DNA from 2 places in the Cytobacillus sp. FSL R7-0680 genome. Region 1 is predicted to be linked to the other one. Evidence: a T-box and tRNA genes for the amino acid it is inferred to sense, from the RefSeq annotation. Region 1 holds a T-box; the other holds one or more tRNA genes.
What was found. The T-box of region 1 lies ahead of serS (serine--tRNA ligase). A T-box ahead of a tRNA ligase gene usually reads a tRNA of that ligase, here a tRNA-Ser.

Region 1 (15,509 bases):
GATAATAGTATTGACGAGGCACTTGCTGGATATTGTGATGAAATTAATATAAGTATTCTCGAGGATAATAGTATTAAGGTCGTTGATAATGGACGGGGGATTCCTGTTGGGATACAAGAAAAAATGGGAAGACCTGCTGTAGAAGTCATTATGACTGTTTTACATGCCGGAGGAAAATTTGGTGGCGGAGGCTACAAAGTTTCTGGTGGTCTTCATGGTGTTGGTGCATCTGTTGTTAATGCTCTTTCTACTCAGTTAGAAGTCTATGTTCATCGTGACGGGCAAATCTACTATCAGAAATATCAACGTGGTGTACCGAGCGCAGACTTAAAAGTAATCGGTGAATCAGAAGTAACTGGCACAACCACAATTTTTAAGCCGGATGGTGAGATTTTCACTGAAACATTAGAATATGATTTTGATACATTAGCAACGAGGGTCCGCGAATTAGCTTTTTTAAATAAAGGATTAAAGCTTACTCTTTCAGACGAACGTGAAGAGAATAAGACCAAAGAATTCCACTATGAAGGTGGTATTAGGTCTTATGTAGAGCATTTAAATAAAAATAAAGAAGTACTTCATGAAGAGCCGATTTATATTGAAGGCGAAAAAGATGGTATTTCTGTTGAAATATCAATGCAGTACAACGATAGCTATACAAGTAATATCTATTCTTTCGCCAATAATATTCATACGTATGAAGGTGGAACACATGAATCTGGATTTAAAACAGCGCTGACGAGGGTGATTAATGATTATGCTCGTAAGAATGGCGTGTTTAAAGATAATGATGCCAACCTTACAGGTGAAGACGTCAGGGAAGGTTTAACAGCGATTGTTTCAATTAAACATCCTGACCCTCAGTTTGAAGGACAAACGAAGACGAAATTAGGCAATTCAGAAGCAAGAGCGGCAACAGATACGGCTTTTTCGGAAGCCTTTGAAAAATTCTTATTGGAAAATCCATCTGTTGCAAGGAAAATCGTCGATAAAGGTATGATGGCTTCAAGAGCTCGAGCAGCAGCTAAAAAGGCGAGAGAGCTAACAAGAAGAAAGAGTGCTTTAGAAGTTTCTAGTCTTCCAGGTAAGCTTGCTGATTGTTCTTCAAAAGATGCGTCTATTTCGGAACTATATATCGTTGAGGGTGATTCAGCGGGTGGTTCAGCTAAGCAAGGACGAGACAGGCATTTCCAAGCAATTCTACCACTTCGAGGGAAAATTCTAAACGTAGAAAAAGCACGGTTAGATCGAATATTATCTAATAATGAAGTACGAGCAATGATTACTGCGTCTGGAACAGGAATCGGTGAAGACTTTGATATTACGAAAGCAAGATATCATAAAATCGTTATTATGACAGATGCCGATGTAGATGGGGCGCATATTCGAACACTATTACTCACATTCTTTTATCGTTATATGAGACAAATCTTAGATGCGGGCTATATATATATTGCGCAGCCACCTTTGTATAAAGTTCAACAAGGGAAGAAAATCTCATATGCTTATAACGATCGCCAATTAGACGAGATTATGAAAGAGCTTCCGGCTACGCCGAAACCAAATGTCCAACGTTACAAAGGTTTAGGTGAGATGAACCCAGATCAATTATGGGAAACGACAATGAATCCGGAAACGCGTACGCTCTTACAAGTAAGCTTAGAAGATGCGATTGAAGCAGATGAAACGTTTGAAATCCTTATGGGAGATAAAGTAGAACCACGCCGTAACTTTATCGAGGAAAATGCGCAGTATGTGAAGAATTTAGATATTTAATGAAAGTCAGGATAGAGTTGGTTCTATCCTGCTTTTACATAGATATTGTCAATAAAATGTAGCCTAAGCAATAAGCTTTGTGCGATAGGGAGGTACCTATAGATGGCTGATACGCCTAAGTCCCAAATTAAAGAAATTAATATAAGTGAGGAAATGAGAACGTCATTCTTGGATTATGCAATGAGTGTTATCGTTTCCCGAGCCCTACCTGATGTACGTGACGGGCTAAAGCCTGTGCACAGAAGAATACTTTATGCAATGCATGATCTTGGCATGCACTCAGATAAACCGTTTAAAAAGTCTGCCCGTATTGTTGGAGATGTTATCGGGAAATACCACCCACATGGTGATTCAGCAGTATATGAAACAATGGTAAGAATGGCACAAGACTTTAACTATAGATATATGCTTGTTGATGGACACGGTAACTTTGGATCAATTGATGGCGACTCTGCTGCTGCCATGCGTTATACAGAGGCCCGTATGTCAAAAATATCAATGGAATTGTTAAGAGATATTAATAAAGATACCATCGATTATCAAGACAACTATGATGGAGAGGAAAAGGAACCGGTCGTGCTTCCTGCTCGGTTCCCTAATCTGCTTGTAAATGGTACATCAGGTATTGCTGTAGGAATGGCTACCAATATCCCTCCTCATCAATTAGGCGAAGTCATTGATGGTGTACTTACATTAAGTAGAAATCCGGAAATTACGATTCCAGAGTTAATGGAAATCATTCCTGGACCAGACTTTCCGACTGCAGGACTTATTTTAGGCCGTAGTGGAATTCGGAAAGCTTATGAAACAGGAAGAGGCTCTATTACTCTTAGAGCAAAGGTTGAAATTGAACAGAAATCAAATGGGAAAGAAGTTATCATTGTTAATGAAATCCCATACCAAGTGAATAAAGCAAGATTGATTGAGAAAATTGCTGACCTTGTACGTGATAAGAAGATTGATGGTATTACAGATTTACGTGACGAATCTGACAGAGATGGTTTACGAATTGTTATTGAAGTCCGTAAAGATGCCAATGCAAATGTGCTTTTAAATAATTTATATAAACATACGGCACTACAGACAAGCTTCGGTATTAATTTACTTGCTTTAGTGGATGGACAACCTAAAGTATTGAATTTAAAACAATGCTTAGAATATTATTTAGCCCATCAAGTTGTCGTTATAAGAAGAAGAACAGAATTCGAATTGCGGAAAGCGGAAGCAAGAGCGCATATTTTAGAAGGTTTACGAATTGCCTTAGATCATTTAGATGAAGTCATTAAATTAATCAGAGCGTCAAGAACTACAGATATTGCCAAAGAAGGTTTAATGACACAATTTGACCTTTCGGAGAAGCAAGCGCAAGCGATTTTGGATATGCGTCTACAGCGTTTAACTGGTTTAGAGCGTGAGAAAATCGAAGAAGAATATGCTAGTCTTATTCAATTAATTGCAGATTTAAAAGCAATCTTAGCAAGTGATGAAAAAGTATTAGACATTATTCGCGAAGAACTTACAGAATTAAAAGACCGTTTTAATGATGAACGCCGTACAGAAATTGTTTCCGGTGGTCTTGAGCATCTAGAAGATGAAGATTTGATTCCTCAAGAGAACATTGTTATTACACTTACACATAAAGGCTATATTAAGCGATTACCGGTATCTACTTATCGTGCCCAAAAACGAGGTGGAAAAGGGATACAAGGAATGGGAACAAATGAAGATGATTTTGTTGAACACCTATTGACTACCTCAACGCATGATCATCTCCTTTTCTTTACGAATAAAGGAAAAGTGTATCAAGCTAAAGGGTATGAAATTCCTGAATTTAGTAGAACAGCGAAGGGGATTCCTATCATTAACTTGTTAGGTATTGAAAAGGATGAATGGATTAATGCTGTTATTCCGATAGAGGATTTTGTGGATGATTGGTTCTTGTTCTTCACAACAAAACGAGGCATTTCTAAACGTTCACCGTTATCTTCATTTGCTCATATCCGTACAAACGGTTTAATTGCTTTAGGTTTAAAAGAAGAAGATGAATTAATCTCTGTACGTCTTACAAATGGAGATAAAGAAATTATCATCGGTACAAAAAATGGTCTCCTTATTCGTTTCCCTGAAGATGCGGTCCGTTCTATGGGACGTACAGCTACTGGTGTAAAAGGAATCACTCTGAGTGAAGAAGATGAAGTGGTTGGAATGGAAGTTCTAGAAGAAGGGGACAACATTCTAGTAGTTACGAAAAAAGGTTATGGTAAACAAACACCAGCTGATGATTATCGTATTCAGGGTCGTGGTGGTAAAGGAATTAAAACGGCCAATATTACTGAAAAAACTGGTGATCTCGTTACGATGAAAGCTGTACGTGGTGAGGAAGACATCATGTTGATTACTACTGGCGGTGTCATTATCCGTATGGGAGTAGAAGATATTTCAACTATGGGAAGAAACACGCAAGGCGTAAGACTTATTCGAATCGATGAAAGTGTGAATGAATTCGTCTCAACTGTAGCAAAGGTTGAAAAGGAAGAAGAAAAAGATGGAGAAGAGCGAGCAAAGCCACTTGAAACTGCAGAGGAATTGCCTGAAGAATCTATCGACAGTGAAGATGAAAGAGAATAAACAAATTGTTTAAATCAAATGAGTGCCGACACAATTCAAGTTTCAAAATTGAATTGTGTTCGGCTTTTTTATTAGGATGAGATAATTTTAATGACTACCTTTAGCACACTACTACAGACTATACTAATAGGGGTTTATAGATTCTTTTAGGAGTATCAATGGAAGTATTTTTTGGTGTTAACTATGAATGAAATGGTCAATAAATTATTTTATAAAAATAATTGATGAATAATGCTTGCAAATAGTGGTTACTGCTGATATACTTATTCAAGTCAGCAAGAGGAAGACATGAAAGATTGATTGACATAAAAAAAAGATGTTGACTCAGATGACACGATATGTTATATTAATAAAGTCGCTTCTGAAGCGAACGAGATTGTTCTTTGAAAACTGAACGAACGTAAAACGTCAAGCGTAATTCTAAAAAAGCTGATTTATCAGCAACAAAGCACCATAGGTGCAAATGAGCTAATCAAACACTTTATTGGAGAGTTTGATCCTGGCTCAGGACGAACGCTGGCGGCGTGCCTAATACATGCAAGTCGAGCGAATCTGAGGGAGCTTGCTCCCAAAGATTAGCGGCGGACGGGTGAGTAACACGTGGGCAACCTGCCTGTAAGACTGGGATAACTCCGGGAAACCGGGGCTAATACCGGATAATATCTATTTATACATATAATTAGATTGAAAGATGGTTCTGCTATCACTTACAGATGGGCCCGCGGCGCATTAGCTAGTTGGTGAGGTAACGGCTCACCAAGGCGACGATGCGTAGCCGACCTGAGAGGGTGATCGGCCACACTGGGACTGAGACACGGCCCAGACTCCTACGGGAGGCAGCAGTAGGGAATCTTCCGCAATGGACGAAAGTCTGACGGAGCAACGCCGCGTGAGTGATGAAGGTTTTCGGATCGTAAAACTCTGTTGTTAGGGAAGAACAAGTATCGGAGTAACTGCCGGTACCTTGACGGTACCTAACCAGAAAGCCACGGCTAACTACGTGCCAGCAGCCGCGGTAATACGTAGGTGGCAAGCGTTGTCCGGAATTATTGGGCGTAAAGCGCGCGCAGGCGGTTCCTTAAGTCTGATGTGAAAGCCCACGGCTCAACCGTGGAGGGTCATTGGAAACTGGGGAACTTGAGTGCAGAAGAGGAAAGTGGAATTCCAAGTGTAGCGGTGAAATGCGTAGAGATTTGGAGGAACACCAGTGGCGAAGGCGACTTTCTGGTCTGTAACTGACGCTGAGGCGCGAAAGCGTGGGGAGCAAACAGGATTAGATACCCTGGTAGTCCACGCCGTAAACGATGAGTGCTAAGTGTTAGAGGGTTTCCGCCCTTTAGTGCTGCAGCAAACGCATTAAGCACTCCGCCTGGGGAGTACGACCGCAAGGTTGAAACTCAAAGGAATTGACGGGGGCCCGCACAAGCGGTGGAGCATGTGGTTTAATTCGAAGCAACGCGAAGAACCTTACCAGGTCTTGACATCCTCTGACAATCCTAGAGATAGGACTTTCCCCTTCGGGGGACAGAGTGACAGGTGGTGCATGGTTGTCGTCAGCTCGTGTCGTGAGATGTTGGGTTAAGTCCCGCAACGAGCGCAACCCTTGATCTTAGTTGCCAGCATTTAGTTGGGCACTCTAAGGTGACTGCCGGTGACAAACCGGAGGAAGGTGGGGATGACGTCAAATCATCATGCCCCTTATGACCTGGGCTACACACGTGCTACAATGGATGGTACAAAGGGCTGCAAGACCGCGAGGTTTAGCCAATCCCATAAAACCATTCTCAGTTCGGATTGTAGGCTGCAACTCGCCTACATGAAGCCGGAATCGCTAGTAATCGCGGATCAGCATGCCGCGGTGAATACGTTCCCGGGCCTTGTACACACCGCCCGTCACACCACGAGAGTTTGTAACACCCGAAGTCGGTGGGGTAACCTTTTGGAGCCAGCCGCCTAAGGTGGGACAGATGATTGGGGTGAAGTCGTAACAAGGTAGCCGTATCGGAAGGTGCGGCTGGATCACCTCCTTTCTAAGGAATATACGGAATTAACTTGATGTTAGACTGTTCGTTCAGTTTTGAGAGTGCAATCTCTTTGATATGATTAAATACTTTACCGTGAAGTTATGTGGGCCTATAGCTCAGCTGGTTAGAGCGCACGCCTGATAAGCGTGAGGTCGATGGTTCGAGTCCATTTAGGCCCACCATTTTAACTTTAATACGGGGCCTTAGCTCAGCTGGGAGAGCGCCTGCTTTGCACGCAGGAGGTCAGCGGTTCGATCCCGCTAGGCTCCACCAACAAATTGTTCTTTGAAAACTAGATAATGTAATGAAGAAGATTACCGAGTAATCGCCACCTTAGTTATTTTCTCTCTATATAATAGAGTAGAGATACTAAACTTTTTTAAAACACACAACCGTGTGGGAAGCGAAAGCAACCCAAACATATGGTTAAGTTAATAAGGGCGCACGGTGAATGCCTTGGCACTAGGAGCCGATGAAGGACGGGACTAACACCGATATGCTTCGGGGAGCTGTAAGTAAGCTTTGATCCGGAGATTTCCGAATGGGGAAACCCCCTATCCGTTATGGGATAGGATCCATACCTGAATACATAGGGTATGGAAGGCAGACCCGGGGAACTGAAACATCTAAGTACCCGGAGGAAGAGAAAGCAAACGCGATTCCCTGAGTAGCGGCGAGCGAAACGGGATTAGCCCAAACCAAGAGGCTTGCCTCTTGGGGTTGTAGGACATTCTATACGGAGTTACAAAGGAACGAGATAGACGAAGAGGTCTGGAAAGGCCCGCCATAGGAGGTAAAAGCCCTGTAGTTGAAACTTCGTTCCCTCCAGAGTGGATCCTGAGTACGGCGGGACACGAGAAATCCCGTCGGAAGCAGGGAGGACCATCTCCCAAGGCTAAATACTCCCTAGTGACCGATAGTGAACCAGTACCGTGAGGGAAAGGTGAAAAGCACCCCGGAAGGGGAGTGAAAGAGATCCTGAAACCGTGTGCCTACAAGTAGTTAGAGCCCGTTAATGGGTGATAGCGTGCCTTTTGTAGAATGAACCGGCGAGTTACGATTACATGCGAGGTTAAGTTGGACAGACGGAGCCGTAGCGAAAGCGAGTCTGAATAGGGCGAATGAGTATGTGGTCGTAGACCCGAAACCAGGTGATCTACCCATGTCCAGGGTGAAGTCCAGGTAACACTGGATGGAGGCCCGAACCCACGTACGTTGAAAAGTGCGGGGATGAGGTGTGGGTAGCGGAGAAATTCCAATCGAACTTGGAGATAGCTGGTTCTCTCCGAAATAGCTTTAGGGCTAGCCTCATGCGTAAGAATCTTGGAGGTAGAGCACTGTTTGGACTAGGGGCCCTCATCGGGTTACCGAATTCAGACAAACTCCGAATGCCAAAGATTTATCCATGGGAGTCAGACTGCGAGTGATAAGATCCGTAGTCAAGAGGGAAACAGCCCAGACCACCAGCTAAGGTCCCAAAGTATACGTTAAGTGGAAAAGGATGTGGAGTTGCTTAGACAACCAGGATGTTGGCTTAGAAGCAGCCACCATTTAAAGAGTGCGTAATAGCTCACTGGTCGAGTGACTCCGCGCCGAAAATGTACCGGGGCTAAACGTATCACCGAAGCTGTGGATTGAACATCGTTGATGTTCAGTGGTAGGAGAGCGTTCTAAGGGCGTTGAAGCTAGACCGTAAGGACTGGTGGAGCGCTTAGAAGTGAGAATGCCGGTATGAGTAGCGAAAGATGGGTGAGAATCCCATCCACCGAATGCCTAAGGTTTCCTGAGGAAGGCTCGTCCGCTCAGGGTTAGTCGGGACCTAAGCCGAGGCTGAAAAGCGTAGGCGATGGACAACAGGTTGATATTCCTGTACCACCGTATTCTGTTTGAGTGATGGGGGGACGCAGGAGGATAGGGTAAGCGCACTATTGGATGTGCGTCTAAGCAGTTAGAGGGACCATGAGGCAAATCCCATGGTCATATACCTTGAGCTGTGATAGCGAGGGAAATTTAGTACCGAAGTTCTTGATTCCACACTGCCAAGAAAAGCCTCTAGCGAGGAATAAGGTGCCCGTACCGCAAACCGACACAGGTAGGCGAGGAGAGAATCCTAAGGTGAGCGAGAGAACTCTCGTTAAGGAACTCGGCAAAATGACCCCGTAACTTCGGGAGAAGGGGTGCTCATTAGGGTGTTAAAGCCTTGATGAGCCGCAGTGAATAGGCCCAGGCGACTGTTTAGCAAAAACACAGGTCTCTGCGAAGCCGCAAGGCGAAGTATAGGGGCTGACGCCTGCCCGGTGCTGGAAGGTTAAGAGGAGAGGTTAGCTCACGCGAAGCTTTGAATCGAAGCCCCAGTAAACGGCGGCCGTAACTATAACGGTCCTAAGGTAGCGAAATTCCTTGTCGGGTAAGTTCCGACCCGCACGAAAGGCGTAACGATCTGGGCACTGTCTCAACGAGAGACTCGGTGAAATTATAGTACCTGTGAAGATGCAGGTTACCCGCGACAGGACGGAAAGACCCCGTGGAGCTTTACTGTAGCCTGATATTGAATTTTGGTACAGCTTGTACAGGATAGGTAGGAGCCTTAGAAGCCGGAGCGCTAGCTTCGGTGGAGGCGTCGGTGGGATACTACCCTGGCTGTATTGAAATTCTAACCCACATCCCTTATCGGGATGGGAGACAGTGTCAGGTGGGCAGTTTGACTGGGGCGGTCGCCTCCTAAAGAGTAACGGAGGCGCCCAAAGGTTCCCTCAGAATGGTTGGAAATCATTCGTAGAGTGTAAAGGCACAAGGGAGCTTGACTGCGAGACCTACAAGTCGAGCAGGGACGAAAGTCGGGCTTAGTGATCCGGTGGTTCCGCATGGAAGGGCCATCGCTCAACGGATAAAAGCTACCCCGGGGATAACAGGCTTATCTCCCCCAAGAGTCCACATCGACGGGGAGGTTTGGCACCTCGATGTCGGCTCATCGCATCCTGGGGCTGTAGTCGGTCCCAAGGGTTGGGCTGTTCGCCCATTAAAGCGGTACGCGAGCTGGGTTCAGAACGTCGTGAGACAGTTCGGTCCCTATCCGTCGTGGGCGCAGGAAATTTGAGAGGAGCTGTCCTTAGTACGAGAGGACCGGGATGGACGCACCGCTGGTGTACCAGTTGTCTTGCCAAAGGCATCGCTGGGTAGCTATGTGCGGAAGGGATAAGTGCTGAAAGCATCTAAGCATGAAGCCCCCCTCGAGATGAGATTTCCCATAGCGCAAGCTAGTAAGATCCCTGAAAGATGATCAGGTTGATAGGTTAGAGGTGGAAGTGTGGCGACACATGTAGCTGACTAATACTAATCGATCGAGGACTTAACCAATTCGAAATGCGGAGGCGCCTTGCCCAGGTGCGACAAGCATAAGACGAATTTGACAGGAGGTTGTTCTTTAACCTCATGACAAATTTGGCTTATGACCTCGAGCACCTAGGCGCCGCAGCTAGACAGCACTACGTAAGTAGTCGCGTCAGCAACGCATAGGCGATTACTCAATAAATATCTTCTTCAACATTACCTAGTTTTGAGGGAACGATTCCCTTACAATTTCATAGTCCGGTGGCGATAGCGAGAAGGTCACACCCGTTCCCATACCGAACACGGAAGTTAAGCTTCTCAGCGCCGATGGTAGTTAGGGGCTGTCCCCTTGTGAGAGTAGGACGTTGCCGGGCAAGATAAAAGAGCACATTATTTGTATGTGCTCTTTTTTGTGATTTTTTATTTCCAATGTGAATCTTCTATCATCTCTTTTTATTTCCTTGGCAATGAAATTTTCTTGATTCAAGAAAATTATAAATGAGAAATGGGCTTTTTTGTTCCGTCAAATCGAGGAACTGGTGAATAAATGGATAATCATTATTTGTCATTAACTTAATGCATTCATTCCACCATTCTGTTTCATATCTTGCAATCATGCTTAAATTATAGAGTAATAAGTAATGGGAAAATAATTCTGGATAATCATTTAATGGACTTCTTTCGATAGGTAATGAATAATTTTTATTTACAGTATTATATTTGAAATATCGATTGATCTCTTTGTTTTGAGGAAATTTTATATGTTCCTTCGTATAGAGAATATCCTTTTTATCCACCTGTAGTTTTTCGGAAAGAAAAGTAGAAAATCTCGATTCAGTCATATGATAATGATTAAGAATGGTTATTGGGACAAAGAAGTTATCTTTTTCTTTTTTTATATCAATAAATGTTTGTTCTTTTTGGATAGACTGAAACATTATTTCCATCTCTGGGATTTGTCTCAATAAATCAACCATATAAAATTTATCACCTTCTAGATGTTTCATATGGAACATTTTTTCTGCCATATATGGAAATAAGCCACTCTTTTGTAGTTTCACTTCATCTTTTAAAAAGAGGTATTGCTGCTTTTTCTTTTTTCTTGTCGAAACACCATGAGCCAGTACGGAGGTCGTATCTGGATAAAGAGGGTCAATAGTTAAAATACAAGCTTTTATTAGATGAACTAGGCCGTAGAAATAAAGAATAGGTTTAATGATTAACGGGGCAGCGGCGGCTTGTTCATAGTAAACCTTACCGTGTTCAATGTAATATATAAACGGATAAGTATTTTCAAAACTCTTTTGTGATGCTTGTTCAATTCCTTCGTTTTGATAACTTTTTTCTAAAAATGCTTTGGTTGTTTCTGTTGAAAAAAAGGGTAAATATGATTGCCAATTGTTGTAAGAATGCTTCAAAATATACAACCTCCAAATAATCTGAAAAATCCAACTTATAGCAGTGTCCTTGACAGTATTTTGTCCAATTGATAACCTACTAATAATATTTTCATGTTCAGGAGGTCAAAAAAATGTGGGAAACTAAATTTGAAAAAGAAGGTTTAACTTTTGATGATGTACTACTTGTCCCTGCTAAATCTGAGGTATTGCCGAAAGATGTCGATTTGTCGGTGAGACTGTCTGAAAAGGTAAAATTGAATGTTCCAATTATCAGTGCTGGTATGGATACAGTAACTGAAGCTGAAATGGCTATTGCAATGGCACGCCAGGGTGGATTAGGTATTATTCACAAAAACATGTCCATTGAGCAACAGGCAGATTTAGTTGATAAAGTAAAACGCTCTGAGAGTGGCGTTATTTCTGATCCGTTTTTCCTTACTCCCGAACAACAAGTGTATGATGCTGAACATTTAATGGGCAAATATCGTATATCAGGTGTTCCAATTGTAAATAATCTTGACGAACAAAAACTTGTTGGTATTATTACAAACCGAGACCTTCGTTTCATTCAAGATTTCTCTATTAAGATCTCTGATGTAATGACGAAAGAAAACTTAGTAACTGCTTCAGTAGGTACAACGCTACAAGAAGCAGAAAAAATTCTGCAAAAGTATAAAATTGAGAAATTACCTCTTGTTGATGATAATGGTGTTTTAAAAGGACTTATTACTATTAAAGATATTGAAAAAGTCATTGAGTTCCCTAACTCAGCGAAAGATGCACAAGGTCGTTTACTTGCTGGTGCAGCAATCGGTATAACAAAAGATACAATGAAAAGATTAGAGTTACTTGTTAAAGCTCAAGTTGATGTAGTAGTAGTCGATACGGCTCACGGCCACTCAGCGGGCGTTATTAATACAGTAAAAGAAATTAAAGACAAATACCCTGACCTGACAGTTGTAGCAGGTAATGTAGCTACTGCTGAAGGTACACGTGCATTGTTTGAAGCTGGAGCTGATGTTGTAAAGGTAGGTATTGGACCTGGATCTATTTGTACAACTCGTGTGGTAGCAGGTGTTGGCGTGCCACAAATTACAGCGGTATATGATTGTGCAACAGAAGCACGTAAACATGGTAAAGCGATTATCGCTGATGGTGGGATTAAGTATTCAGGAGATATCGTGAAAGCATTAGCTTCTGGTGGACATGCAGTTATGCTAGGAAGTATGTTAGCTGGTGTATCTGAAAGTCCAGGTGAAACTGAAATTTTCCAAGGACGTCAATTTAAAGTTTATCGTGGAATGGGATCCGTTACTTCTATGGAAAAAGGATCAAAGGATCGTTACTTCCAAGAAGATAATAAGAAATTCGTTCCAGAAGGCATTGAAGGACGTATTCCATTTAAAGGTTCATTAGCAGATACGATTTATCAGTTAGTTGGTGGCGTTCGCTCTGGTATGGGTTACTGCGGGGCAGCAAATTTAGAATTCTTAAGAGAAAATGCACAGTTTATCCGTATGACAGGTGCTGGTCTTAAAGAAAGTCACCCACATGATATCCAAATTACGAAAGAAGCACCAAATTATTCATTATAATTTTTTTAAAAAAGTAAGAGGGCTGGTCCTCTTACTTTTTTTTGCCTGGAAAGATATCAGACTTTCGTCATTGTTAGCAAAACACACAATGTTTTCTCAGGCGGATTGACCTAAGGAATAGAGAAAGAAAAGGGATGTTCATGAAAACGCCAAGATTAGGAAAAGGTTGTTTGTATCCATGAAGGACATCTTATGATAAAATAACAAAAGCTGAAAAAAAAGTTGGAGGGCTTTGGAATTGAGAAGAAAAGGATATCGTAAAGTTGTTGCAAGTTTCTTGGTGTTGATTATGGTGTTAGGCATTCTTCCAAATGTACATAAAGCAAGTGCAAAAGAAGATATACTTAATATTAATGCAGATGCAGCTATTCTAGTAGATGCAGAAACAGGTAGAGTTTTATACGGGAAAAACATTGATAAGGTGCTTGGTATTGCAAGTATGTCAAAAATGATGACCGAGTATCTTTTATTAGAAGCTATTGATGAAGGTCGAGTATCATGGGATCAAGAGTATGCTGTAAGTGAGTACGTTTGGAAAGTGTCTCATGACACAGCGCTTTCGAATGTTCCTCTTAGAAGAGATGGGACATACAGCATTAAGGAATTATTTGAAGCAATGACTATTTATTCCGCAAATGGAGCTACAATTGCCATTGCTGAGACAATTGCTGGATCTGAAAAGAACTTTGTGCAAATGATGAATGAAAAAGCAGAGGAATTAGGGTTAGAAGATTATAAATTCGTCAATTCTTCTGGTTTAAATAACAAGGATTTAAAAGGTTACCATTCGACAGGTAATGAAGATGAAGAAAATGTGATGTCTGCTAGAGCAACAGCTAAACTAGCGACAACGCTCCTCACGGATTTTCCTCAAGTTTTAGAAACAGCAAGCATTCCTAGAAAAACATTTAGAGAAGGCACTGAAGATAAAATTGATATGGAAAATTGGAACTGGATGTTACCTGAACTGGTCTACGGCTATGAAGGTGTAGATGGGTTAAAGACAGGGACAACTGATTTTGCAGGTTCTTCTTTTACAGGAACAGCTGAACGTGATGGGAAAAGATATGTAACAGTTGTTATGAATGCTAAAGGTGGCGGCGATTCTGGTTATAATCAAGCTAGATTCGACGAAACAAAGAAAATGTTTGATTACGCGTTCTCTAATTTTGATAAAAAAGAGATCGTTCCTGCTGGCTATCAAGTGAAAGATAAAGAAAAACTTGCCGTTGAAAAAGGGAAAGAAAATGCAGTAGCGATTGAATCAAAAGAGGCCATTACATTAACTGTTAAAAATGGCGAAGAAGAGAATTATCAACCAAAGCTTGTGATTAATGAAGATTTATTAAATGATCAAGGTCAATTAACAGCTCCTGTAAAAAAAGGTGATGTTGTTGGTTATTTAACGGTTGAAGATAAAGATGGTAATGCGATTGAATTTTTAAATGCTAACCAAACAAGAGTTGATGTCATCGCTTCTGAATCGGTTGAAAAAGCGAACTGGTTCGTTTTATCTATGCGTGGTGTTGGTGGATTCTTTGGAGATGTTTGGGACAGTGTTGCATCTACTGTTAAAGGTTGGTTTTCTTGAATAATGTAGTTGCATTTGGCTTATAATTATAGTAAATTATGTATTACTAATAAGTTGAATAAAAGAAAGCATAAAGAAGGAAGTAGTATCAAGTACACTTTTGCCATAGAGAGCTGGTGGTTGGTGCAAACCAGACAAAAGCACTTGAGAATCCATCCTTTGCGTAGAGCTTGGAACACATTTTTTGTAAGTAAAAGCTCTCGGGTAAACCTCGTTAAAGATTTAAAGTGAAAAGTATGGACTATACTTTTAACTAGGGTGGCAACGCGGGTAACTCTCGTCCCTTTATAGGGGACGGGAGTTTTTTGTTTTCACAAATTGAATATGGAGGGAAAGGCTATGTTAGATATCAAATATTTAAGGGCTAATTTTGCTGAAGTAAAAGAAAAACTAGAAAAACACCGTGGGGAAGATATTTCTGATCTTGAGAAGTTTGAGGATTTGGATGTAAAACGCCGAGAATTACTTGTAAAAACGGAAGAGCTTAAAAGCAAAAGAAATGAAGTATCACAGCAAGTGGCTGTTTTAAAACGAGAGAAAAAAGATGCGGACCAATTAATTGCTGAAATGAGGCAAGTTGGTGACCAAATTAAGGATTTAGACCATGAGTTACGTGAAGTAGAAGCTGAATTAGAGCTTATCTTACTCAGTATTCCAAACATCCCACATGAAAGTGTACCCGTTGGGGAGACAGAGGATGACAATGTCTTAGCTTGGCAATGGGGAGAAGTAAAGGGATTTGATTTTGAATTTAAACCGCATTGGGATATAGCAACTGAGCTTGGAATTTTAGATTTTGAACGAGCAGGAAAAGTAACTGGCAGTCGTTTTGTATTTTATAAAGGGTTAGGTGCTAGATTAGAGCGCGCATTGTATAACTTTATGTTGGACCTCCATACAGAAGAACATGGATACGAAGAAGTCCTACCACCATATATGGTTAATCGTGCAAGTATGACAGGTACAGGACAATTACCAAAATTTGAAGAGGATGCATTTTTAATTGAGAGTGAGGATTATTTCCTTATTCCAACGGCGGAGGTACCCATCACGAATATGCATCGCGATGAAATTTTAAGTGCTGATCAATTACCAATTAATTACGCCGCATTTAGTGCGTGCTTCCGTTCTGAAGCTGGCTCAGCTGGCCGTGATACGAGAGGTC
Region 2 (15,509 bases), 450 kb from region 1:
AAATGACTTTGAAATATATTCAACATAATAAAGAAGATATTTTTAAAGAATGGTTGAACCGATTAAAAGAGGATTCTGACGAAACAATTACCAATGTCATCCTAGATCAAAACTTCGAGACATATGGAAGAGAGTTAGTGGAGCTCGCTATCTTGAAAATTTCTGGCAAAAAGGACGAGTATGAGCGTCAATCAGAGAATTTTTCAGATAGAATTGTCAGTTTAGGCTGGCCTCTACGTTTTGTCGTAAATGCTCTAGATGTACTGGGCGATGTTGTATTTGATGAAATGGTCAAAGATAAGTATATTCGTCCAGAGAATGAAGCGAAAGTGATGCATGATTTGAATCATTGGTTAAAAGCGATGAATAGTGAAATAATTAATGATTACACTGTTTCTTGGGAAAGAACGATCGCTAATCAAAAGATTGCATTGCAAGAACTATCGGCACCGTTAATTCCTGTATTTGAAGGCATTACAGTTATGCCATTAATTGGGATGATTGATACAGAACGAGCGAAGCAAATTATGGAAAACCTTCTTCAAGGTGTGGTAAAACATCGTTCAGAAGTTGTCTTGATTGATATTACAGGTGTCCCTGTTGTTGATACAATGGTTGCTCACCATATTATCCAAGCAGCAGATGCAGTCCACTTAGTAGGAGCAAAATGCATGCTTGTAGGTATTCGTTCGGAAATTGCGCAAACGATTGTGAGCCTTGGTATCGACTTAAACCGAATTATTACGAAAAATACAATGAAATCAGGCGTAGAAGCAGCATTGGAAATGACTAAACGTAAAATTGTGCCATTGGAGGGGTGACGTTTTGAGAATTCCGATTTTAAAACTACATGATTGTTTACTTGTTTCTATTCAATGGGAACTAGATGACCAGACGGCACTTCAATTTCAAGAAGACTTGTTAAAGAAAATACATGATACGAGTGCAAATGGTGTTGTAATCGATTTAACATCAATAGATTTTATTGATTCTTTTATCGCTAAAGTATTAGGTGATGTGATTGAAATGTCCCATTTAATGGGTGCTAAAGTTGTCATTACAGGCATTCAACCAGCAGTAGCAATTACGTTAACTGAATTAGGAATCGGTCTGAATAATGTATTGACCGCCCTAGATTTAGAAAAAGGTTTGGAGAAATTACAACAGGAATTGGGGGAATAGCCGAATGGACAACCAATCCTGCGTTAAAATAATCAATGAATGGGATATCGTTTCAGCGCGTCAGCTTGGTAGAAATGTTGCAAAAGAGCTGGGCTTTGGGACGGTTGACCAAGCAAGAATTACAACAGCAATAAGTGAACTTGCGAGAAACATATTCTTATATGCAGGTCAAGGTCAAATTTGTATAGAGAAGCTCTATGAGAATGGCAAAACGGGACTAAGGCTATTATCGATTGATAGTGGTCCAGGTATTAAAGATTTGCGCCAAGTAATGGAGGATGGATATTCGACATCGGGCGGACTAGGAGCAGGTCTCCCAGGGGTAAAAAGACTGATGGATGATTTTCAAATAGATTCAAGCCCGGGTGAAGGCACAGATATAAGGGCGATTAAATGGCTCCGTTAGGGGGAACTTGAGATGGATTTCAGACAGAAATTGGAGTCCAAATATAGAGAGATATTAACGAATTATTTAGCTGACCGCTCAGAGCAGGCATTATATCAAGGACAAAAGTTAAGTAGGAATGCAATTGAACGGAACATTCCTCCAGAGGAAATTGTCAGCATCCATAGAAATATTATGGCTGAGATGTTTCCAGAAAAATTTAACGATAGAATGCAGGAGTCTTTTGATATACTGCTTGAAGTGATGGTGGCATATGGTTTTGCTTACCGCGAACACCAAAATTTAAAGCATATTCAACAGGAATTAAGAACCGAAATGGAAATCGCGGCTAATGTGCAAAAAACATTGCTTGGGACAGAGATTCCATGTAAAAAAGACATGGATATTGGAGCAATCAGCGTCCCAGCAAAACATATGAATGGTGATTATTTTAATTTTGTTGAGGATGAAAATAATAGTGTGAGCATCGCAATAGCTGATGTTATTGGAAAAGGGCTACCAGCAGCCCTTTGTATGTCTATGATTAAATATGCTATGGACAGTTTACCAGAAAATCGTAAAACGCCTACTCTGGTGTTGGAGAATCTAAATCGTGTTGTGGAACAAAATGTTGATTTAACGATGTTTATTACGATGTTTTATGGCACATATCATATCGATCATCATATCTTTTCCTATGCCTCTGCTGGGCACGAACCAGGCTTGTTTTATCATGCGGAAACACAGACATTTTCTGAGTTGCCTGCAAAGGGTCTATTATTAGGTATTGAGAAGAACACGAAATATAGAAAGTACGAAAAAGAAGTGATGCCTGGGGATATGATTATTTTGATGTCTGATGGCGTAACTGAATCAAGAACAAAAGAAGGCTTTATTGAAAGAGAAGAATTATTAGCCTTAATTGAGAAAAACATACACTTAAAAGCACAAAATATTGTGCAAAACGTATATAAAGAACTTGAAAAATTACAAGATTTCCAATTAAGGGATGATTTTACTTTAATTATATTAAGAAGAAATGTTTAAGCTAAAATTAAAAGGGTAAATGAGGAGTAACCAGCTATTCCTAAAAGGTGGGCAAAATATGAACATTAATATAGATGTAAATCATAATCAAAATATTACTGAGGTAACTGTAGGTGGAGAGATTGATGTATACACTGCACCAGAATTAAAGAAAGAACTTATTCCGCTTTCTGAAAAAGATAATGTGGAGATGATTGTTGACCTTTCGGGTGTATCCTATATGGATAGCACCGGCTTAGGTGTTTTTGTAGGACTTTTCAAAAATGTACGTGCGCACGATGGTCAATTTAAAATCATTGGGCTTTCTAGTCGTTTAAAAAGGCTGTTCGAAATTACTGGTCTTGCTGACATTATTGATATCAGCACCAAAATGGAAGGTGAAAAGAAATGACCGAGTCGTACGACTACATTGAGATGAAAATCCCATCGAAGCCGGAATACGTCGGTATTATTAGATTAACCTTATCTGGTATTGCCAGTAGAATGGGATTTAACTATGACGAAATTGAAGATTTGAAGATTGCAACGAGTGAAGCTTGTACAAATGCAGTTCAGCATGCATACAAAAACAACGAAAATGGTGAAGTGCTTGTAGGATTCGGCCTTTATAAAAATAAATTAGAAGTCATGGTTGCGGATGAAGGTGAGAGCTTGGATTTTCAACAAGCAAGAGACAGTGCAGGTCCTTATCAAGCAAATGATTCTGTTGAATTTTTACGAGAAGGAGGATTAGGCCTTTACCTAATAGAAACATTAATGGATGAAGTGAAAATTCATCATCAAAAAGGTGTAACAGTCTTTATGACTAAGTACCTAGAAGGAGAGCAGGTGGAGAGTGATGCAGAAGCAATCTCAACCTAAACAACGATCAAAAGAAGAGATTAATGATCTCATACAACAATATCAATTACATCAGGACGAATACGCACAGGAACAACTTGTTGAACAGTATTACAAATTGGTTGAATCCATCGCACGAAAATACTCTAAAGGTAGACCTTATCACGAAGATATTGTTCAAGTAGGTGTGATTGGACTACTTGGTGCGATTCGTAGATATGACGCTTCTTTTGGCAAAACGTTTGAAGCATTTGCTATTCCGACAATCATCGGTGAGATTAAACGTTTCTTACGCGACAAAACCTGGAGCGTGCATGTACCGAGACGAATAAAAGAATTAGGGCCAAAGATCAAAGCTACGGCGGAAGAATTAACAACTACTTTGCAACGTTCGCCTAAGGTCGAGGAAATTGCGGATGCTCTAGAAGTAACAGAAGAAGAAGTTTTAGAAGCAATGGAGATGGGCAAAAGTTATCAGGCGTTATCAGTTGACCATTCCATTGAAGCTGATTCCGACGGTGGTACTGTTACGCTCCTGGATATTGTCGGTAATGTGGATGATGGCTATGAAAAAGTCAATCAAATGCTCGTACTTGAAAAAGTGTTGCATGTTTTATCAGATCGAGAGAAACAAGTTATCCAGTTTACATTCCTAGAAAATCTAAGCCAAAAAGAAACAGGGGAAAGACTGGATATTTCTCAAATGCATGTATCAAGGCTGCAAAGAAGAGCAATTAAAAAATTGCAAGAAGCCATCCATGCTGAAAATGAAGGTTCGGAGTATATTCTATGATGAATGATCCACATCAAATGGACGTCATTACCGATCAGCTTGCTAAACGTGGTCAGTCCGTTTGTGGTGATTCTTTTTATTATCACACAACTGATGATTATTTTATTTGTGTATTAGCTGATGGTTTAGGTAGTGGAGAATATGCAAATGAAGCTTCATCTGCTGTTGTCAATACCGTTAGAGAAAATCACGATTTAGATATTTCAACCATTATGGATTTAAGTAATCAGTCACTTTTACATAAAAGAGGCGCTGCAGTAGGTGTGATTAAGATTAATTTTCACACAAAAGAATTAGCCTACTGTTGTACTGGAAATATTCGTTTTTTCTTTTATGGAGATACTGAGAAGCTCATTTACCCACTGCCAACATCGGGTTATTTGTCAGGAAAGCGTCAAGCATTTAAAATTCACCGTTTTGATTATACAAACGGAATTAAATTCTTGATGTTTTCAGATGGATACCCCATTTCTGGTATAAAAAAACTGATGAATAAATATTTACCAATCGAAGCAACTGCGAAGTTAATTAGGGCGCAGAACATGAATCTTATAGACGATGCAACATTTATAATCGGAAGCTTGCAATGATTGTTTCAATCAGCAAGCTTTTTTTTGCTCTTTAAAACATGAATCAAGACGGGGCTATAGCCAAAAATGCTTTACCTTTAAAATTTTGGTAGAATAAAGCAATAGTACAGTTTGCACTCAGGAAGGTGAAGAGACATGGATGATAAGAAAGATATTTTTGGACGAATAGCAAAAGAATTTTCATTATCCACAAAACAAATTGATCGAACCATCGCGTTAATTGAAGAAGGAAATACCGTTCCGTTTATTGCGCGTTATCGAAAAGAAATGACCGGTGCGTTAAATGAAGTACAAATCAAAGATATTGTTGAAAGATGGCAATACATACAAAACGTGAAGCAGAGAAAACAAGAAGTACTTAGGTTAATAGAAGAGCAAGGGAAATTAACCCCGGAATTATCTAATCAAATAGAAAAAGCGGAGAAATTGCAGGAAGTAGAAGATTTATATCGTCCGTACAAACAAAAAAGAAGAACAAAAGCAACCGTAGCGAAAGAAAAAGAGCTAGAACCATTAGCTACTTGGTTATTATCCTATCAAAATGATGATACGCCTGAAGAAAAAGCAACACACTTCCTAAATGAGGAAAAAGGTGTCACAACAGTTGAAGAAGCACTTCAGGGGGCGCGAGATATTATTGCAGAAATGGTATCTGATGATGCGCAAAGTAGGAAATGGATTCGCGAAAAAACCTATAAACAAGGAATTATTGAATCAGCTGTTAAAGATGAAAGCATCGACGAAAAGCATGTGTATGAGATGTATTATGAATATAGTGAAAACGTAGGTAAAATTGTTCCTCACCGTATACTAGCATTAAATCGTGGGGAAAAAGAAGGCGTACTTAAAGTCAGTATTAAGGTGGAACAAGAGCCAATTTTACAGTATTTAAACCGAAAATGGATCACTGTATCAAAACATATCAATGCACCATTTGTGGAAGAAGCGATTGAAGATGGTTATAAACGCTTAATTCAACCATCAATTGAAAGAGAATTAAGGGCTGAACTAACCGAAAAAGGTGAGGAACAGGCGATTAAAATTTTCTCTGAAAATCTTAAGAATCTCCTTTTACAACCACCACTAAAAGGGAAAGTCGTCCTTGCGGTAGATCCAGCTTATCGTACAGGCTGCAAATTAGCGGTCATTGATGAAACAGGTAAGGTATTAAAGATTGATGTTATCTATCCTCATCCGCCTGTTTCTAAATTAGGTGTAGCCAAAGACAAAGTCCTTTCCATGCTCAAAGCATATGAAGTGAAGATGGTGGCTATAGGTAATGGAACGGCATCAAGAGAGACAGAACAGTTTATTGCTGACTTGCTGAAAGAATTGAATGAAGAAATCTATTATTTAATCGTAAATGAAGCGGGGGCAAGTGTCTATTCCGCATCTGATATTGCACGTGAAGAATTCCCTGACTTTCAAGTTGAAGAAAGAAGCGCTGTTTCAATCGGGAGGAGACTACAAGATCCACTTGCTGAACTAGTAAAAATTGACCCTAAATCAGTTGGTGTCGGTCAATACCAACATGATGTCTCTCAAAAAAGGTTAACGGAATCATTAGATTTTGTTGTCGAGACGGCTGTAAACCAAGTTGGAGTGAATGTGAATACAGCTTCTCCGTCACTATTACAACATGTAGCTGGTTTATCGAAGGCTGTCGCAACGAATATTGTTAAGAAAAGAGAAGAAGAAGGCAAATTTACTAATCGGAAACAATTAAAGAAAATTCCTCGCTTAGGCGCGAAGACGTACGAGCAAGCCATTGGATTCTTGCGAATTGTTGATGGAGAGGAAGCATTAGACAGAACATCGATTCACCCTGAAACCTATGGGGAAGTAAGTAAATTGCTTAAAATGTTAAAGATGAATTCTAACCATTTAGGCTCTGCACAATTAATAGAAGCGTTAAGCCAGTTATCTATAAAAGAAACAGCAGAAGAATTAAATATTGGTGAATTAACGCTCAAGGATATAATTGATGCATTAATGAAACCTGGTCGAGACCCTAGGGATGAATTACCTGCTCCGCTATTAAAGAAAGAAGTATTAAAGCTGGATGATTTGAAGGAAGGGATGGAACTTCAAGGGACCGTCCGAAATGTAGTTGATTTCGGAGCTTTTGTAGATATTGGCGTGAAGCAAGATGGTTTAGTCCATATCTCAAAGCTAAGTAATCGGTTTGTGAAACATCCGTTAGATGTCGTATCTGTTGGTGATGTTGTGACTGTATGGGTCGATTCGGTTGATCAACAAAAAGGCAGAGTGGCGTTAACCATGCTCCAACAAGGTCAATAAATAAGCATAAAAAGCCGTGGGATTTTTCCAACGGCTTTTTATGTAAATCATTGTGGGTTTGAGAAGGAGTTTTCTACGTACCAGAACAATGCTTCTTTCTATAAAAGTACCAGCATTGATTCAATAATTTGATTTGATAACGGTCCTTCTCTAAGAAAGCACGTTTCATTTGGTTCTGTAACCAAACAGGCATGGAATAGCCTCCTTTCTCTCACTTTCCACGGTCCTTTATGCTATGCTAATGTATATCAATTGTATGCGCTTATAGGTTGTCACGTGCTAATTTTATCCTTGAAAGGAGTGAAGAAATGAGTGATAAGGAATTACAAAGGTTAGTTGAAGAAGTATCTTTGAGGTGGTTCGATCTTCCTTTTCGTCATACAGCGAAATTCAATAGTAGATTAAGAACAACCGGAGGACGATATATGCTGACTGATCATCGCATTGAAATTAATCCGACATATTATCAGCATCTAGGAATGGAAGAATTAGTTGGTATTATTAAACATGAACTATGTCATTACCATCTGCATTTGGCTGGAGCAGGCTATCAACATCGAGATAGTGATTTCCGGAGGCTAATGGCTAAAGTAGGTGCACCGAGGCATTGTTCGTCTTTACCTCAGAAAGTTTCTTACATTATGTATAAATGCAACCAGTGCAATCAACTCTATAGAAGGAAACGTCGAATAAACACAAACAAGTATAGATGTGGCCAATGTATGGGCAAATTAGTGTTAATATCTACTGATAAAAATAATTGAAATTCATGCTTGACTTTTTACATGGTGGTAATTATAATTTAAAGAGTCGATAAGGCAGTGCTTGTTGACTACATATTCTCTTTTAACATATTCCGCAGTAGCTCAGTGGTAGAGCATTCGGCTGTTAACCGAACGGTCGTAGGTTCGAATCCTACCTGCGGAGCCATTTTGGAGAAGTACTCAAGTGGCTGAAGAGGCGCCCCTGCTAAGGGTGTAGGTCGGGCAACTGGCGCGAGGGTTCAAATCCCTCCTTCTCCGCCATTCTTATATACATATTTGTTTTTCTTTTTTTATGTTATGGCCCCTTGGTCAAGCGGTTAAGACACCGCCCTTTCACGGCGGTAACACGGGTTCGAATCCCGTAGGGGTCATCTTTTTAAAGGTTAGGTCCGGTAGTTCAGTTGGTTAGAATGCCTGCCTGTCACGCAGGAGGTCGCGGGTTCGAGTCCCGTCCGGACCGCCATATCTTAATAATGGGCTATAGCCAAGCGGTAAGGCAACGGATTTTGATTCCGTCATTCGCAGGTTCGATCCCTGCTAGCCCAGCCATTTTTATGAGCCATTAGCTCAGTTGGTAGAGCATCTGACTTTTAATCAGAGGGTCGAAGGTTCGAGTCCTTCATGGCTCATCTTAAAAAATTTATGCGGTCGTGGCGGAATGGCAGACGCGCTAGGTTGAGGGCCTAGTGGGTGAATAACCCGTGGAGGTTCAAGTCCTCTCGGCCGCACCAAAAAGATTTAAAAAAATACTTGACTCATTAAAATTAGTATGATATTATAATAGAGTTGCTTCAAGGCGCCCGTAGCTCAATTGGATAGAGCGTTTGACTACGGATCAAAAGGTTAGGGGTTCGACTCCTCTCGGGCGCGCCATATACTTACGGGAAGTAGCTCAGCTTGGTAGAGCACTTGGTTTGGGACCAAGGGGTCGCAGGTTCGAATCCTGTCTTCCCGACCATGCAAAACCAACAAATTAATTAAATGCGGGTGTAGTTTAGTGGTAAAACCTCAGCCTTCCAAGCTGATGATGAGGGTTCGATTCCCTTCACCCGCTCCATTACCGAAAAGATTGTTCTTTGAAAACTGAACGAACGTAAAACGTCAAGCGTAATTCTAAAAAAAGCTGATTTATCAGCAACAAAGCACCATAGGTGCAAATGAGCTAATCAAACACTTTATTGGAGAGTTTGATCCTGGCTCAGGACGAACGCTGGCGGCGTGCCTAATACATGCAAGTCGAGCGAATCTGAGGGAGCTTGCTCCCAAAGATTAGCGGCGGACGGGTGAGTAACACGTGGGCAACCTGCCTGTAAGACTGGGATAACTCCGGGAAACCGGGGCTAATACCGGATAATATCTATTTATACATATAATTAGATTGAAAGATGGTTCTGCTATCACTTACAGATGGGCCCGCGGCGCATTAGCTAGTTGGTGAGGTAACGGCTCACCAAGGCGACGATGCGTAGCCGACCTGAGAGGGTGATCGGCCACACTGGGACTGAGACACGGCCCAGACTCCTACGGGAGGCAGCAGTAGGGAATCTTCCGCAATGGACGAAAGTCTGACGGAGCAACGCCGCGTGAGTGATGAAGGTTTTCGGATCGTAAAACTCTGTTGTTAGGGAAGAACAAGTATCGGAGTAACTGCCGGTACCTTGACGGTACCTAACCAGAAAGCCACGGCTAACTACGTGCCAGCAGCCGCGGTAATACGTAGGTGGCAAGCGTTGTCCGGAATTATTGGGCGTAAAGCGCGCGCAGGCGGTTCCTTAAGTCTGATGTGAAAGCCCACGGCTCAACCGTGGAGGGTCATTGGAAACTGGGGAACTTGAGTGCAGAAGAGGAAAGTGGAATTCCAAGTGTAGCGGTGAAATGCGTAGAGATTTGGAGGAACACCAGTGGCGAAGGCGACTTTCTGGTCTGTAACTGACGCTGAGGCGCGAAAGCGTGGGGAGCAAACAGGATTAGATACCCTGGTAGTCCACGCCGTAAACGATGAGTGCTAAGTGTTAGAGGGTTTCCGCCCTTTAGTGCTGCAGCAAACGCATTAAGCACTCCGCCTGGGGAGTACGACCGCAAGGTTGAAACTCAAAGGAATTGACGGGGGCCCGCACAAGCGGTGGAGCATGTGGTTTAATTCGAAGCAACGCGAAGAACCTTACCAGGTCTTGACATCCTCTGACAATCCTAGAGATAGGACTTTCCCCTTCGGGGGACAGAGTGACAGGTGGTGCATGGTTGTCGTCAGCTCGTGTCGTGAGATGTTGGGTTAAGTCCCGCAACGAGCGCAACCCTTGATCTTAGTTGCCAGCATTTAGTTGGGCACTCTAAGGTGACTGCCGGTGACAAACCGGAGGAAGGTGGGGATGACGTCAAATCATCATGCCCCTTATGACCTGGGCTACACACGTGCTACAATGGATGGTACAAAGGGCTGCAAGACCGCGAGGTTTAGCCAATCCCATAAAACCATTCTCAGTTCGGATTGTAGGCTGCAACTCGCCTACATGAAGCCGGAATCGCTAGTAATCGCGGATCAGCATGCCGCGGTGAATACGTTCCCGGGCCTTGTACACACCGCCCGTCACACCACGAGAGTTTGTAACACCCGAAGTCGGTGGGGTAACCTTTTGGAGCCAGCCGCCTAAGGTGGGACAGATGATTGGGGTGAAGTCGTAACAAGGTAGCCGTATCGGAAGGTGCGGCTGGATCACCTCCTTTCTAAGGAATATACGGAATTAACTTGATGTTAGACTGTTCGTTCAGTTTTGAGAGTATAATCTCTCAATTCAATCGTTCTTTGAAAACTAGATAATGTAATGAAGAAGATTACCGAGTAATCGCCACCTTAGTTATTTTCTCTCTATATAATAGAGTAGAGATACTAAACTTTTTTTAAAAACACACAACCGTGAGGGTTGTGAGAAGCCAGCAGTTCAAGGAAGCGAGCGAGGAAACACCGGAGTGTGCGTCTTGTGCACATGAGGATGTTGACGAGTGAGCTGACGCCGAAATGCGTAGCTTATCGCAAGCCGAACAATGGTTAAGTTAATAAGGGCGCACGGTGAATGCCTTGGCACTAGGAGCCGATGAAGGACGGGACTAACACCGATATGCTTCGGGGAGCTGTAAGTAAGCTTTGATCCGGAGATTTCCGAATGGGGAAACCCCCTATCCGTTATGGGATAGGATCCATACCTGAATACATAGGGTATGGAAGGCAGACCCGGGGAACTGAAACATCTAAGTACCCGGAGGAAGAGAAAGCAAACGCGATTCCCTGAGTAGCGGCGAGCGAAACGGGATTAGCCCAAACCAAGAGGCTTGCCTCTTGGGGTTGTAGGACATTCTATACGGAGTTACAAAGGAACGAGATAGACGAAGAGGTCTGGAAAGGCCCGCCATAGGAGGTAAAAGCCCTGTAGTTGAAACTTCGTTCCCTCCAGAGTGGATCCTGAGTACGGCGGGACACGAGAAATCCCGTCGGAAGCAGGGAGGACCATCTCCCAAGGCTAAATACTCCCTAGTGACCGATAGTGAACCAGTACCGTGAGGGAAAGGTGAAAAGCACCCCGGAAGGGGAGTGAAAGAGATCCTGAAACCGTGTGCCTACAAGTAGTTAGAGCCCGTTAATGGGTGATAGCGTGCCTTTTGTAGAATGAACCGGCGAGTTACGATTACATGCGAGGTTAAGTTGGACAGACGGAGCCGTAGCGAAAGCGAGTCTGAATAGGGCGAATTTAGTATGTGGTCGTAGACCCGAAACCAGGTGATCTACCCATGTCCAGGGTGAAGTCCAGGTAACACTGGATGGAGGCCCGAACCCACGTACGTTGAAAAGTGCGGGGATGAGGTGTGGGTAGCGGAGAAATTCCAATCGAACTTGGAGATAGCTGGTTCTCTCCGAAATAGCTTTAGGGCTAGCCTCATGCGTAAGAATCTTGGAGGTAGAGCACTGTTTGGACTAGGGGCCCTCATCGGGTTACCGAATTCAGACAAACTCCGAATGCCAAAGATTTATCCATGGGAGTCAGACTGCGAGTGATAAGATCCGTAGTCAAGAGGGAAACAGCCCAGACCACCAGCTAAGGTCCCAAAGTATACGTTAAGTGGAAAAGGATGTGGAGTTGCTTAGACAACCAGGATGTTGGCTTAGAAGCAGCCACCATTTAAAGAGTGCGTAATAGCTCACTGGTCGAGTGACTCCGCGCCGAAAATGTACCGGGGCTAAACGTATCACCGAAGCTGTGGATTGAACATCGTTGATGTTCAGTGGTAGGAGAGCGTTCTAAGGGCGTTGAAGCTAGACCGTAAGGACTGGTGGAGCGCTTAGAAGTGAGAATGCCGGTATGAGTAGCGAAAGATGGGTGAGAATCCCATCCACCGAATGCCTAAGGTTTCCTGAGGAAGGCTCGTCCGCTCAGGGTTAGTCGGGACCTAAGCCGAGGCTGAAAAGCGTAGGCGATGGACAACAGGTTGATATTCCTGTACCACCGTATTCTGTTTGAGTGATGGGGGGACGCAGGAGGATAGGGTAAGCGCACTATTGGATGTGCGTCTAAGCAGTTAGAGGGACCATGAGGCAAATCCCATGGTCATATACCTTGAGCTGTGATAGCGAGGGAAATTTAGTACCGAAGTTCTTGATTCCACACTGCCAAGAAAAGCCTCTAGCGAGGAATAAGGTGCCCGTACCGCAAACCGACACAGGTAGGCGAGGAGAGAATCCTAAGGTGAGCGAGAGAACTCTCGTTAAGGAACTCGGCAAAATGACCCCGTAACTTCGGGAGAAGGGGTGCTCATTAGGGTGTTAAAGCCTTGATGAGCCGCAGTGAATAGGCCCAGGCGACTGTTTAGCAAAAACACAGGTCTCTGCGAAGCCGCAAGGCGAAGTATAGGGGCTGACGCCTGCCCGGTGCTGGAAGGTTAAGAGGAGAGGTTAGCTCACGCGAAGCTTTGAATCGAAGCCCCAGTAAACGGCGGCCGTAACTATAACGGTCCTAAGGTAGCGAAATTCCTTGTCGGGTAAGTTCCGACCCGCACGAAAGGCGTAACGATCTGGGCACTGTCTCAACGAGAGACTCGGTGAAATTATAGTACCTGTGAAGATGCAGGTTACCCGCGACAGGACGGAAAGACCCCGTGGAGCTTTACTGTAGCCTGATATTGAATTTTGGTACAGCTTGTACAGGATAGGTAGGAGCCTTAGAAGCCGGAGCGCTAGCTTCGGTGGAGGCGTCGGTGGGATACTACCCTGGCTGTATTGAAATTCTAACCCACATCCCTTATCGGGATGGGAGACAGTGTCAGGTGGGCAGTTTGACTGGGGCGGTCGCCTCCTAAAGAGTAACGGAGGCGCCCAAAGGTTCCCTCAGAATGGTTGGAAATCATTCGTAGAGTGTAAAGGCACAAGGGAGCTTGACTGCGAGACCTACAAGTCGAGCAGGGACGAAAGTCGGGCTTAGTGATCCGGTGGTTCCGCATGGAAGGGCCATCGCTCAACGGATAAAAGCTACCCCGGGGATAACAGGCTTATCTCCCCCAAGAGTCCACATCGACGGGGAGGTTTGGCACCTCGATGTCGGCTCATCGCATCCTGGGGCTGTAGTCGGTCCCAAGGGTTGGGCTGTTCGCCCATTAAAGCGGTACGCGAGCTGGGTTCAGAACGTCGTGAGACAGTTCGGTCCCTATCCGTCGTGGGCGCAGGAAATTTGAGAGGAGCTGTCCTTAGTACGAGAGGACCGGGATGGACGCACCGCTGGTGTACCAGTTGTCTTGCCAAAGGCATCGCTGGGTAGCTATGTGCGGAAGGGATAAGTGCTGAAAGCATCTAAGCATGAAGCCCCCCTCGAGATGAGATTTCCCATAGCGCAAGCTAGTAAGATCCCTGAAAGATGATCAGGTTGATAGGTTAGAGGTGGAAGTGTGGCGACACATGTAGCTGACTAATACTAATCGATCGAGGACTTAACCAATTCGAAATGCGGAGGCGCCTTGCCCAGGTGCGACAAGCATAAGACGAATTTGACAGGAGGTTGTTCTTTAACCTCATGACAAATTTGGCTTATGACCTCGAGCACCTAGGCGCCGCAGCTAGACAGCACTACGTAAGTAGTCGCATCAGCAACGCATAGGCGATTACTCAATAAATATCTTCTTCAACATTACCTAGTTTTGAGGGAACGATTCCCTTACAATTTCATAGTCCGGTGGCGATAGCGAGAAGGTCACACCCGTTCCCATACCGAACACGGAAGTTAAGCTTCTCAGCGCCGATGGTAGTTAGGGGCTGTCCCCTTGTGAGAGTAGGACGTTGCCGGGCATATGATTTTTATAAAATAATATTATCGCGGGGTGGAGCAGTTCGGTAGCTCGTCGGGCTCATAACCCGAAGGTCGCAGGTTCAAATCCTGCCCCCGCAATCTGGTCCGGTAGTTCAGTTGGTTAGAATGCCTGCCTGTCACGCAGGAGGTCGCGGGTTCGAGTCCCGTCCGGACCGCCAGTTTAATTTTATATGTGAAACGTATCGAAACAGGGAACTTGTTTCGTTTTTTTTGTGTAGAAAACTTAGGTTCTATAGGTTCAAGTAGAATTGTTTTGTGCCTCGTAAAAAAGTACATCATGACTAATTTGTAAGTCCTTGATAGAGATATAACGCATTATTATTTACAAAAATCCTTACGTTTAATCTATCCCAATAGCTGTAATGATCAGTTTATCCATCATATTGTATATTACTAGAGAAACTATCACTTTAGCTCGCCATTAGGCGGGTTTTCTTTTTGTCAAAAAACAAATGCAAATTAGGATGCGTAAACCAAAAATATGTTAAGTAATTTCTAAAAACAACTATTTTTAGTTGCCTCTACGGAAATAACCGTTAAATAGTAGATACAGGCAAAAGATAGTGTTGAAAAGTTTTAGGCGGGAACGGAAGAAACGCGCAAAAGAAAAAGAAAGAGAGCAAGGAATTGCGCGTAAAAGGGAGATACGCAAGAGAAAGAGAAAAAGAGCAAGGAATTGCGCGTAAAAGGAAGATACACGAAAGAGAAAGAGAAAGAGAACCGGGAATTGCGCGCAAAAGGAAGATACGCGCAAAAGAAAAAGAAAAAGAGCAAGGAATTGCGCGTAAAAGGAAGATACGCGCAAAAGAAAAAGAAAGAGAGCAAGGAATTGCGCGCAAAAGGAAGAAACGCGCAAAAGAAAAAGAAAAAGAGCCCGGAATTGCGCGCAAAAGGAAGATACGCGCAAAAGAAAGAGAAAAAGAGCCGGGAATTGCGTGTAACAGGAAGATACGCGCAAGAGAAAGAGAAAAAGAGCCGGGAATTGCGCGTAAAAGGAAGATACGCGCAAGAGAAAGAGAAAAAGAGCCCGGAATTGCGCGCAACAGGAAGATACGCGCAAAAGAAAGAGAAAAAGAGCCGGGAATTGCGTGCATAAGGAAGATACACGCAAGACAAAGAGAAAAAGAGCAAGGAATGCGCGCAAAAGGTTACTGTCCCGACAAATCAAAGTGTTCTTTGATGTCTATGAAAAAATCATGTAAACTACATGTATATGTGTCATTATTATTGTAAATAAATGAAAGACCAAATGTAGGTGAT

Region 2: it encodes a tRNA-Ser, which carries the amino acid that the T-box ahead of serS (serine--tRNA ligase) is inferred to sense. The anticodon was not compared.

What each region holds. Positions count from the first base shown of each region.
Region 1 is NZ_JBBPAO010000001.1:3,493,186-3,508,694, forward strand. It holds gene gyrB (DNA topoisomerase (ATP-hydrolyzing) subunit B) at 1-1,776, shown strand, start outside; gene gyrA (DNA gyrase subunit A) at 1,879-4,404, shown strand; rRNA gene MKY26_RS17385 (16S ribosomal RNA) at 4,886-6,434, shown strand; tRNA gene MKY26_RS17390 (tRNA-Ile) at 6,534-6,610, shown strand; tRNA gene MKY26_RS17395 (tRNA-Ala) at 6,626-6,701, shown strand; rRNA gene MKY26_RS17400 (23S ribosomal RNA) at 6,853-9,785, shown strand; rRNA gene rrf (5S ribosomal RNA) at 10,016-10,132, shown strand; gene MKY26_RS17410 (YaaC family protein) at 10,202-11,176, opposite strand; gene guaB (IMP dehydrogenase) at 11,290-12,753, shown strand; gene MKY26_RS17420 (D-alanyl-D-alanine carboxypeptidase family protein) at 13,043-14,344, shown strand; T-box leader at 14,407-14,632, shown strand; gene serS (serine--tRNA ligase) at 14,684-15,509, shown strand, end outside.
Region 2 is NZ_JBBPAO010000001.1:3,938,848-3,954,356, forward strand. It holds gene MKY26_RS19745 (STAS domain-containing protein) at 3-821, shown strand; gene MKY26_RS19750 (STAS domain-containing protein) at 826-1,182, shown strand; gene MKY26_RS19755 (anti-sigma regulatory factor) at 1,187-1,588, shown strand; gene MKY26_RS19760 (PP2C family protein-serine/threonine phosphatase) at 1,601-2,614, shown strand; gene MKY26_RS19765 (anti-sigma factor antagonist) at 2,673-3,005, shown strand; gene rsbW (anti-sigma B factor RsbW) at 3,002-3,475, shown strand; gene sigB (RNA polymerase sigma factor SigB) at 3,453-4,247, shown strand; gene MKY26_RS19780 (PP2C family serine/threonine-protein phosphatase) at 4,244-4,837, shown strand; gene MKY26_RS19785 (Tex family protein) at 4,973-7,138, shown strand; gene cmpA (cortex morphogenetic protein CmpA) at 7,212-7,331, opposite strand; gene MKY26_RS19795 (SprT family protein) at 7,447-7,902, shown strand; tRNA gene MKY26_RS19800 (tRNA-Asn) at 7,994-8,068, shown strand; tRNA gene MKY26_RS19805 (tRNA-Ser) at 8,073-8,163, shown strand; tRNA gene MKY26_RS19810 (tRNA-Glu) at 8,202-8,273, shown strand; tRNA gene MKY26_RS19815 (tRNA-Asp) at 8,289-8,365, shown strand; tRNA gene MKY26_RS19820 (tRNA-Gln) at 8,377-8,451, shown strand; tRNA gene MKY26_RS19825 (tRNA-Lys) at 8,459-8,531, shown strand; tRNA gene MKY26_RS19830 (tRNA-Leu) at 8,547-8,633, shown strand; tRNA gene MKY26_RS19835 (tRNA-Arg) at 8,699-8,775, shown strand; tRNA gene MKY26_RS19840 (tRNA-Pro) at 8,784-8,860, shown strand; tRNA gene MKY26_RS19845 (tRNA-Gly) at 8,886-8,959, shown strand; rRNA gene MKY26_RS19850 (16S ribosomal RNA) at 9,078-10,626, shown strand; rRNA gene MKY26_RS19855 (23S ribosomal RNA) at 10,947-13,880, shown strand; rRNA gene rrf (5S ribosomal RNA) at 14,111-14,227, shown strand; tRNA gene MKY26_RS19865 (tRNA-Met) at 14,254-14,327, shown strand; tRNA gene MKY26_RS19870 (tRNA-Asp) at 14,331-14,407, shown strand; gene MKY26_RS19875 (hypothetical protein) at 14,926-15,345, shown strand.